DNA from 3 places in the Pseudoflavonifractor sp. HNCC25GI2 genome. Region 1 is predicted to be linked to each of the others. Evidence: predicted binding sites of a transcription regulator. Region 1 holds the regulator's gene; each other region holds the start of a gene.
What was found. The regulator HrcA, encoded in region 1, represses chaperone genes, less so after heat shock. The targets are predictions, from matches to a motif close to TGTTAGCACTCNNNNNNNNNGAGTGCTAACA.
Positions count from the first base shown of each region.

Region 2: a site for HrcA is predicted at 1,506-1,536, ahead of AC3YUO_RS09295 (Hsp20/alpha crystallin family protein). Genes of this name have one in related genera too.
Region 3: a site for HrcA is predicted at 1,495-1,525, ahead of htpG (molecular chaperone HtpG). Genes of this name have one in related genera too.

Region 1 covers NZ_JBYUOW010000002.1:22,599-25,858, forward strand. The annotation lists gene dnaK (molecular chaperone DnaK) at 1-55, opposite strand, end outside; gene grpE (nucleotide exchange factor GrpE) at 310-879, opposite strand; gene hrcA (heat-inducible transcriptional repressor HrcA) at 901-1,965, opposite strand; gene AC3YUO_RS02680 (hypothetical protein) at 2,172-2,384, opposite strand; gene AC3YUO_RS02685 (DUF6364 family protein) at 2,488-2,646, shown strand; gene AC3YUO_RS02690 (MATE family efflux transporter) at 2,688-3,260, opposite strand, start outside.
Region 2 covers NZ_JBYUOW010000006.1:39,610-42,869, forward strand. The annotation lists gene AC3YUO_RS09280 (hypothetical protein) at 1-90, shown strand, start outside; gene AC3YUO_RS09285 (DUF1294 domain-containing protein) at 136-417, opposite strand; gene AC3YUO_RS09290 (2-hydroxyacid dehydrogenase) at 428-1,417, opposite strand; gene AC3YUO_RS09295 (Hsp20/alpha crystallin family protein) at 1,664-2,095, shown strand; gene clpB (ATP-dependent chaperone ClpB) at 2,268-3,260, shown strand, end outside.
Region 3 covers NZ_JBYUOW010000002.1:196,645-199,904, reverse strand. The annotation lists gene AC3YUO_RS03475 (PstS family phosphate ABC transporter substrate-binding protein) at 1-92, shown strand, start outside; gene AC3YUO_RS03470 (hypothetical protein) at 95-1,423, shown strand; gene htpG (molecular chaperone HtpG) at 1,577-3,260, shown strand, end outside.

The sequences.
Region 1 (3,260 bases):
TGACGGCCACACAGCTATTGGTTGTACCTAAGTCGATACCGATAATCTTGGACATAATGTTTTCCTCCTAAATATATGAAAGATTGTTATTTACAAAATGAATTGGGAAATTAGATTGTTGCGCCGCGGTGCCTCCGCGCTTCGGGTTGTCACGCTGCAGCGGCTGCGCGCTTCGGCTTGTCACGCTGCGGCGGCTGCGCGACGCGCGGCTTCCCTTCGTCTCGGGCTGGTCTTCAGACCGCTATGCGGTCCTCCGCTCGCCCTCGCTCCGGTCCATCCTCGCTGCTCCGCACGCCTCCGCGCTTCGTTTTAATTGGCCACCTTGACCATGGCGAACCGAATGACCTTTTCGCCGCACTGGAAGCCGGCCTGAAAGACCTCAGCCACGGTGTTTTCACCCAGGGTCTCATCCTCCACATGCATCACGGCGTTGTGCTTCTGGGGGTCAAAGGCCTCGCCCAAGGCAGGAATCTCGGTGATGCCCAGCTTGGAGAGAACCTCCTTGAGCTGGTTCATGGTCATCTCCACGCCCTTCTTGTAGGCCTCGTCGGCGGTCTCCTGCTTCAGGGCCCGCTCCAGATTGTCGTACACCGGCAGGAAGGCCGCGGCGGTCTCCGCCTTGGCATCGGTCCAGATGGTTTCCTTCTCCTTGGCGGTGCGCTTGCGGTAGTTGTCGTACTCAGCGGCCAGACGGAGGTATTTGTCCTCCTGCTGGGCGTTCTGGTCCTTGAGGGCCTCCAGCTCACGGAGCAGCGGGTCCTCCTCAGGGGGTGCGGTCTGCTCGCCCTGAGGCTGCACGGTCTCCTCCTGCTGGGGAGCCGCCTGGTCCTGAGGCGTTTCCTGAACGGGATCCTGCTTTTTTGTTTCCTTTTTGCTCACGTCTGCGCGCTCCTTTTTTCTTTATTCCTTGTCCTCACTGTCCTCGCCGGGGGGCAGCTCGCCCTTGCCGAACATTCGGGTCAGGCTGTCGGCGAAGTAGGACAGACGGGCGGTCACCTTGGCGTAGTCCATCCGGGTGGGACCAACCACACCGATGACGCCCCGCATATTATCTCCAATGTCATAGCTGGCCATGACCACGCTGGTGTCTTTCAAGGCGTCGCTGACATTCTCCGGTCCAATGAGTATGTTCATGTTGGTGCCCCGGGCCAGGCTGACGGGCAGCTTCGAGCCCTCCTGCTCCTCAGCCAGATAGGTCATCAGGGGTTTGGCCTTATCCAGGCTGTGGTACTCCGGGTGCTCCAGCAGATGGGTGATGCCCGAGGTGTGAATCTTTTTCTGGCTCTGGTCGGCCAGGACCTCCACCGCGAAGTCCACCACCAGCGAGATAAGCTCAAAGGCGGCGGGAGCGGTACGGGCCTCCATCTTGTCCAGCGTCTGCTCCATCTCCTCCCGGGTCAGGCCCACGAAGGAGCTGTTGAGCACCGCCGACAGCAGCTGCAGCTGGGTGTCGGACAGGGCGTCGGGCATGCGGATGAGCTTGTTCTTCACCACGGAGTTGTCCGTCATCACCACGGCGATGAAGGCGTTTTCCTCCACCATGAGGAGGTCAAACCGCTTGACGGTAATCCGGGTCTTGGCCTCGGCCATGGTGAACACCGGATAGTCGCTGATCTGGGAGAGCACCTTGCCCGCCCGGTCAATGACCCGGTCCAGCTCCTCCATCTTCAGGTTCAGCGCCTGATTGATGCGCTCGGTCTCCTGAAGGGTGAGCTGGTGCTGATCCATCAGCTCGTTGACATACAGCCGGTAGCCCGCCGGGGAGGGAATCCGTCCCGCGGAGGTGTGGGGCTGCTCCAGAAGGCCCAGGTCGGTGAGGTCCGCCATCTCATTTCGGATGGTGGCGGAGGACACATCCAGTCCCGCCCGCTCGGCCACGGCCTTGGAGCCTACCGGCTCGGCGGTGGCGATATAGGTCTCCACAATGGCGCGTAAAATTCGTTTTTTCCGGTCACTGAGCTCCATGCTTCCACCGCCCTTTCTTTGGTTTATGGTTTTAGCACTCATTATCCCCGAGTGCTAAAGATAATGTACCACCGGGTACAAAAATTGTCAATAGGCACTTTATGAATTTATTTTAAACAAATCGGCCGGACCTTTCTTTGCAGAAAAGCCCGGCCATTGCTAAAATTAAACGCCAGAAATGGACGTGTTTCCTGGGGCAGGCGCACCTACCGCTCCTGCTCCCTCCGACGGGCCGCCCAGTCCTCCAGGCGGCCGTATATCCCCCGGAACCACTCGGTCAGCGGATTGCCCCGAAAGCCCACCACCACCGGCTTCCACTCCCCGCAGCCCTCGCACAGATCCTCCTCCAGCACCACCTGCTCCGGAGTATAGTGGGTCCCGTTCATCTCGTTCCAGCAATCCAAACAGAATTCTGCCACGGAAATCGCCTCCTTTTAAAATATTACATTATAACACAATATAATGCAATACAATATTTGAACATTGTATTACATTTCCATACAATAAAGATAAGGTGATAATATGGGAATTGAAAAAAAGACTTACAGCTTTCGTCTGGAAGAAGACTTGGTGGAACAGCTCCGGGTCTATGCCAAGGAGGAAAACCGTAACTTATCTAATATGATAGAGACAATCCTTCTGCAGTACGTGTCGAATCGTGTCGATGAGGACAAAAAATAACAGCTCGTTTGAAAAACGAGCTGTTATTTTTTCGTATTCGATTATCCCACCACAGTGAGGTCCCGGACCCACCGGCCGGACCGCAGCCGCCAGACGCCTACGGCAAATTTTCCAATCTGCTCCACGCCGAAGGCCAGATAGACCCAGAACACCGAGGTTCTCAGCAGCACGCCGCACACCACGGCATAGGGGATGGCCACCAGCCACAGGTTGCCCACATCAATAAGGGTGGCCGCCCGCACATCTCCGCCGCCCCGCAGCACGCCCACAATATTGACCGTGTTGAAGTTCCGCAGGGGCATGACACAGGCCATGACGGTAATCATCATGGTAGCCACGGAGCTGGCACCCGCAGAGAGCTTGAACAGGGGGAACACCCACTGGGGCGCCACAAACCGCACAAAGCACAGCAGAAGCCCGCACAGGACGAGGCCGCACATTACCGCAAGGGTATCCATGGTCAGGCCCACGTTCTTCAGGTTCTTGGTGCGTCCCGCGCCGATTTCCCGTCCGATGATGACCGCTGCGGTGGCGGCCAGGCCGAAGGAAAACACGGTACACATCTTTTCCACGTTGCCCGCCACGGTATAGGCGGCCAGAATCTCCGTACTGCC
Region 2 (3,260 bases), on a different contig from region 1:
AGCTCCCTGTCCCCCCTGAACCTGCTGGTTTATTCCATTGCCTGGCTGATTCCCGTCTGGTTTTCTTCCGGATGGGTGCATCGGTTCTGAATATGAAAAAATCCCTGCTGTCCAATGGGCAGCAGGGATTTTTTACTAAAATCGGTAGGCCAGAAATCCGGCCAGCAGAAGCTGTAAAATCAGCAGAACAGGGAAGCCAAAGCGGAAATACCAGTGCCTGGTCTTGTGGTGGAAGAGATGCATCCCAACCGTACCGCCCAGGGCGCCTCCCAGCAGGGCGGCGAGAAACAGCGTCTTTTCCGGGATACGCCAGGCGTCCCGCCGGGCCTTCCACTTGTCCAGCCCCATGAGGGTGAAGGTAATGAGGTTGATGACTGCCAGCCAGACAAGAACGACTTTTAAGAGAAACGCGGGCATAGAAACTCCTTTACAGTCCGTTGACGATGAAGTTGGGGCGCTTGCCCTCCAATACCAGGCGCAGGCTGTTCCACATGTTGGCGTGGGCCCGGCGGAAGGAGCCGCCGGTGATGCCGCCCAGGTGGGGGGAGTAGATGGCCCGGTCCTGCACCTCCGGAGGCAGGTCCACCAGAGGGTGGTCGGCGGGGGTGGGCTCGGGTGCCAGAGTATCCACGGCGATGCCGCCCAGACGTCCCTCCATGAGGGCCTGACGTACTGCCTGGTTGTCCAGCAGGTCACCCCGGGCGGTGTTTACCAGGATGGCGTTGGGCTTCATTTTGGAGAGGAGATCTGCATTGACCATCTCCCGGGTCTCATCGGTCACCGCGCAGTGGAGGGAGAGAATGTCGCACCGGGCGGCCAACTCCTCCAGAGGCAGGTAGGTAACGCCAAAGTCCTGCTCCACCGCCTCCGGACGGCGGTGGGGAGTATAGTAGTAGAGGGGGCAGCCGAAGGGCTGGAGGCGGCGGGCGGTGGCCTGGGCGATGTCGCCAAAGCCCACAAGGCCCACCGTGCACAGACCGAGCTCCGGGGAATCGGAGACCATCACAGCCTCCTTCATGGTGATTTGCTGTCCGGCTCTGACGGCGTTGTGGCCGGTGATGCCGTGGCGCAGAGCCATGAGCATGAGCATGACCGTGTGCTCGGCCACAGAGGCGGCGTTGCAGCCCTTGTTGTTGCACACAAAAATACCACGTTCCCGGGCGGCCTCCAGATCAATGCGGTTAAAGGCTACGCCCTCGGAGTGGATGAGCTTCAGCTGGGGCAGCAGCTCCATCATGGCCCGTTCCACCGGAGTGATGGCGTCCACAAACAGAGCCTGGGCGTCGGGGTGCCGGGCAGCGGCCTCGTGCAGAGGCTGGTCAATGGGGCAAAACACTGGCTCCACGGGCAGTTGGGCCACAAAATCCGGCTGATAGGCCTGGTAACGGGCCTGAGAACCAAAAATAAGTACCTTCAAACAAATCCCTCCCGGAATAGAATCGACAAAATTAAGTATAACATTCTTTCATTCTTCCGGCAAGAAGCGAGGAGAATGGAGAAAATGAAATTAGCACTCTATATTTGAGAGTGCTAGAATTTACAATTTAGACATAAAGTTTGCGAGAATTGTTCATAATCCGGAGCTATACTAAAGCCAAAGTTAAGAAGGGCCCAGGGAACGGCGAGGTGCCGCAGAAACCCGGCCCGAAAGGAGTTTTGAGTTATGTATAGTTTGCTTCCCTTTGGACGTTACACCAATAATAGTTTGAACAGCCTGTTTGATGATTTTGAGCGCAGCTTCTTCCCCGTGGACCGCAGCCAGATGCCCGCCTTCCGTACCGACATCAAGGATGAGGGCGACCACTTCCTGCTGGAGGCCGACCTGCCCGGCTTCCGGAAGGAGGACATTGACCTGCACCTGCAGGATGGCCTGCTGACCATCACCGCCAAGCACGATGAGACCTCGGAGAACAAGGATGAGAACGGCAAGTATGTCTGCCGGGAGCGCCGTGTGGGTAGCTTCACCCGTTCCTTCAATGTCTCCGGCATTCAGGAAGACGCCATCAGCGCCAGCTATGAAAACGGCGTGCTGAAGCTGACTCTGCCCAAGCAGGGTGAGCCCGAGCCCCAGAGCCGGAAGATCGCCATCCAGTAAGGATGGATATGCGGAAAAGGCAGGCCTGCGGGCCTGCCTTTTCTTTGAAAAAATTTGCCCAACCCCCTTGCCAAATGGGAGGAAATAGGCTATCATAATTTTAGCACTTAGATAATACGAGTGCTAAAACTTAATACAAAAAATGGAAACCCGAAAAGGAGGTTTCTTCCATATGAATATGAATCAGTTTACGCAAAAATCCCTTTCTGCCATCCAGGGGGCCAGGGATCTGGCCCAGGAGTACGGGCAGCAGCAGATTGAGCAGCAGCACCTGCTGCTGGCGCTGGTGTCCGACCAGGAGGGCTTTATTCCCCAGCTGCTCACCGCCATGGGAATGACGGTGCCCAGCTTTGAGGCGGCCATCAAGGCCGAGGTGGAAAAGCTGCCCAAGGTATCCGGCGGCAGCCGGGAGGCAGACAAAATCTATGTGGCTCAGGACGTGGACAAGGCACTGAAGAGCGCCGAGCAGGCGGCAGAGTCCATGAAGGACGAGTATATCTCGGTGGAGCACATCTTCCTGGGCCTGCTGGACAGCGCCAACCGGGAGCTGAGCCAGCTCTACCGCACCTATAACGTCACCCGGGAGCGGGTCATGCAGGCTTTGGCCTCCGTCCGGGGCAATCAGCGGGTTACCAGCGACAACCCGGAGGAGACCTATGATGCTTTGAAGAAGTACGGCTCCGATCTGGTGGAGCGGGCCCGTCAGAACAAGCTGGACCCCGTCATCGGCCGGGATGATGAAATCCGGAACGTCATCCGTATCCTCTCCCGGAAGAGCAAGAATAACCCCGTCCTCATCGGCGAGCCCGGCGTGGGCAAGACCGCCATCGCCGAGGGCCTGGCCCAGCGGATTGTAAAGGGGGACGTGCCCAGCTCCCTGAAGGACAAGACCATCTTTGCCCTGGATATGGGCTCCCTCATTGCCGGCGCCAAGTACCGCGGCGAGTTTGAGGAGCGTCTGAAAGCCGTCCTGAATGAGGTGAAGAAGTCCGAGGGCAAGATCATCCTGTTCATCGATGAGCTTCATACCATTGTGGGCGCGGGCAAGACCGAGGGCGCCATGGACGCAGGCAACCTGCTCAAACCCATGCTGGCCCGGGGCGAGCTCCACTGCATCGGTGCCACCACCCTCAATGAGTACCGGCAGTATATTGAAAAGGACGCC
Region 3 (3,260 bases), 170 kb from region 1:
TCCGCATCCTCTATGACTGGGTGCTGGGTCCCGACGGCCAGAAGCTGGCCCAGATGGAGGGCTATGTGCCGGTGACCGGACAGGAGGGGTGAGCATGAGACGAATGCTGCCTGCGCTGCTGCTGTCCGCCACCCTGCTGGCCGGGTGCTCCGCCCCCGGTGAGAGTACCTCCGCCTCCCAGAGCGCGTCCAGCCAGCCGGAGGGCTCCCAGAGTTCCTCCTCCGCCCAGGGCGGCGGGACCATCCGCGTCCAGACCGACTGGTCCGTGCTGGAGGGCGGGGAGGAGACCCTGCCCACGGTCTGGAACCGCTGGTATGACAGCTACACCGACCACCTCATTTCCCGGAAAGACTACGGCACTCTGCTGCCCTATGTGGGTGCCCGGGTCACCATTCAGCCCATGGAAGGCGAGTCCCAGGACTATCTCTCCACCAGCTTCCTCTACGGGCTTATGACCCAGGAGGGCACCGTGGTGATGGACCCGGTGTGCACCTCCATCTACCGGGTGTCCTACTCCACCGGAGTGGGGGACAGCGTCCCTCTGCCCGTCCTGGCCCTGGAGAAGGGGGACAAGGAGCGGGGCGACCCCAGCGACGGCTCGCTTATCGCCCTGGCCTCCGCCGACGGGAGCTGGTGCACGGACTTTGTTTACTGGGGCTGCGCCGCCAGTCCCACCGCCATTCTGGCCGGCGGCAAGGATGGCATGGACCTGCTGGCCCCGGAGACGGGCGAAGCAGTCAAGGAGTGGAGCTGGGCAGAGCTGGGCATTGACAACGCAAGCTCGGTGCCCTGGTTCACCGGGGACGCCTACTCCTCCCTCCAGTGGACCGGGGACCGGTTCTTCCTGGGCTGCTATGGGACAGACGGGAGCGAGGCCCGGTTTTTGGACCCCATGACGGGGGAAGTGACCACCAGCTCCGCCCAGGCCTGGTATGACAGCCTGGACCAGAAGTTCCAGAGTGCTCCCCAGACCTGGTGGGATGCCAAAGCCAACGGCGACGGAACCTACACCCTGACCATGGGAGACGAATCCCACACCATTACCGCCCCTCTGGATATGGGGGACGCCCTGCCCTATGTATCCGGAGGCGACCGGGTCATCTTTGAGGACGGGCAGGGTGCCTTCGCTGTCACCGACCTGGCGGGCAAGGTCATTCTCCCCAAGCGGGAGGGCACCCTTGCGGTGCTGCAGAACGACTGGGAGGGCGGCAGCTCCTGGCTGGCCGTGCGCCTGGAGGGCGAGCCGCTGTGGCTGCTCTACAACTGGGACGGCACCCTGGCCGCCAGCTTTCCCTGGAGCGAGGGCAGCTGGTGCTCCACCAGCGGTTCCCTGGTGGAGGTGTGCTCCGACACCATGTCCGCCTACTACCGCCCCGAGGACGGCAAGTGCGTCCTGCGGGTGTACTTTGGACTGCCTGGATAAGCAGTCTTAGCAGGAAAGTGTAAAAAAATTGTGAATACCCTTGCTTTTTTACGGGGAGCGCGCTATGATAACGTTAGCACTCAGTTGAAACGAGTGCTAACGTTATTTTTTGTTTTTAACAAATTTTCAAATATTATGGAGGCATCAGACACCATGGCAAAAAAGCAGTTTAAAGCGGAATCCAAACGCCTGCTGGACCTGATGGTCAATTCCATCTACACCCACAAGGAGATTTTCCTGCGGGAGCTCATCTCCAACGCCAGTGACGCGGAGGACAAGCTGGCCTACAAGTCCCTGACGGATGAGAACGTGGACATCAAGCGCAAGGACCTGAAAATCACCATCGTCCCCGACAAGGAGGGGCGGCTGCTCACCGTGTCCGACAACGGCATCGGCATGAGCAAGGAGGACCTGGAGTCCAACCTGGGCACCATCGCCCGCAGCGGCTCCGGACAGTTCAAGGCAAACCTCTCCGAGGACGACAAGGCCGCCGACAAGATTGACGTCATCGGTCAGTTCGGCGTGGGCTTCTACTCCGCCTTTATGGTGGCCGACCACGTCACCGTCATCTCCAAGGCCTGGGGCAGCGACGAGGCCTGGATGTGGCAGTCCGACGGGGCCGACGGCTACACCGTCACCCAGTGTGAGAAGGACGCCCCCGGCACCGATGTCATCATGCACCTGAAGGCGGACGAGGACGGGGAGAATTACAGCAAGTACCTGGAGACCTATCAGCTCCAGGAGCTCATCAAGAAGTACTCCGACTATATCCGCTACCCCATCGTCATGGAGGTGGAGGACTACCGCCAGAAGGAGAAGCCCGCCGACGCCGGCGACGACTACAAGCCCGAGTGGGAGACTGTGAAGGAGTGGAAGACCATCAACTCCATGGTCCCCCTGTGGCAGCGCCAGAAGTCCAAGGTGAAGCCCGAGGAGTATAACGCCTTCTACAAGGAGAAGTTCGGCGACTGGCAGGACCCCCTGGCCGTCATTCACACCAGCGCCGAGGGCGCCGTGACCTACAAGGCCATGCTCTATATCCCCGCCCAGACCCCCTACGACTTCTATACCCGTGAGTACCAGAAGGGCCTGCAGCTCTATTCCTCTGGCGTGATGATCATGGACAAGTGCGCCGACCTGCTGCCCGACTGCTTCCGCTTTGTGAAAGGCGTGGTGGACTCCCCCGACTTCTCTCTGAACATCAGCCGTGAGATTCTCCAGCACGACCGCCAGCTGAAGGTCATCGCCACCGCTCTGGAGAAGAAGATCAAGTCCGAGCTGCTCAAGATGCAGAAGGACGACCGGGAGAAGTACGAAAAGTTCTGGAAGGCCTTCGGCACCCAGATTAAGTACGGCGTGGTGGCCGACTACGGCGCCAAGAAGGAGCTTCTCCAGGACCTGCTGCTGTTCTGGTCCTCCAAGGAGAGCGCTTACACCACCCTGGCCGCCTATAAGGACCGTATGCCCGAGGACCAGCCCTATTACTACTACGCCTGCGGCCAGAGCGTGGACAAGATTGCAAAGCTGCCCCAGGTGGAGCGCATCCTGGACAAGGGCTATGAGATTCTCTACTGCACCGAGGACGTGGACGACTTTGTCATGAAGGCCCTGGACGAGGTGGACGGCAAGAAGTTCAAGTCCGTGGCCGACGACGACGCGCTGCCCCAGACCGAAGAGGAGAAGAAGGAGGCCGAGGAGAAGGCCGAGGCCGGCAAGGGTGTGCTGGAGGCCGTGAAGGAGGCCCTGGGCGACCAGGTGAAGGAGGTCCGCATCTCCTCCATCCTGAAGTCGGGTGCCTGCTGCCTCAGCGCCGACGGCCCCGTCTCCCTGGAGATGG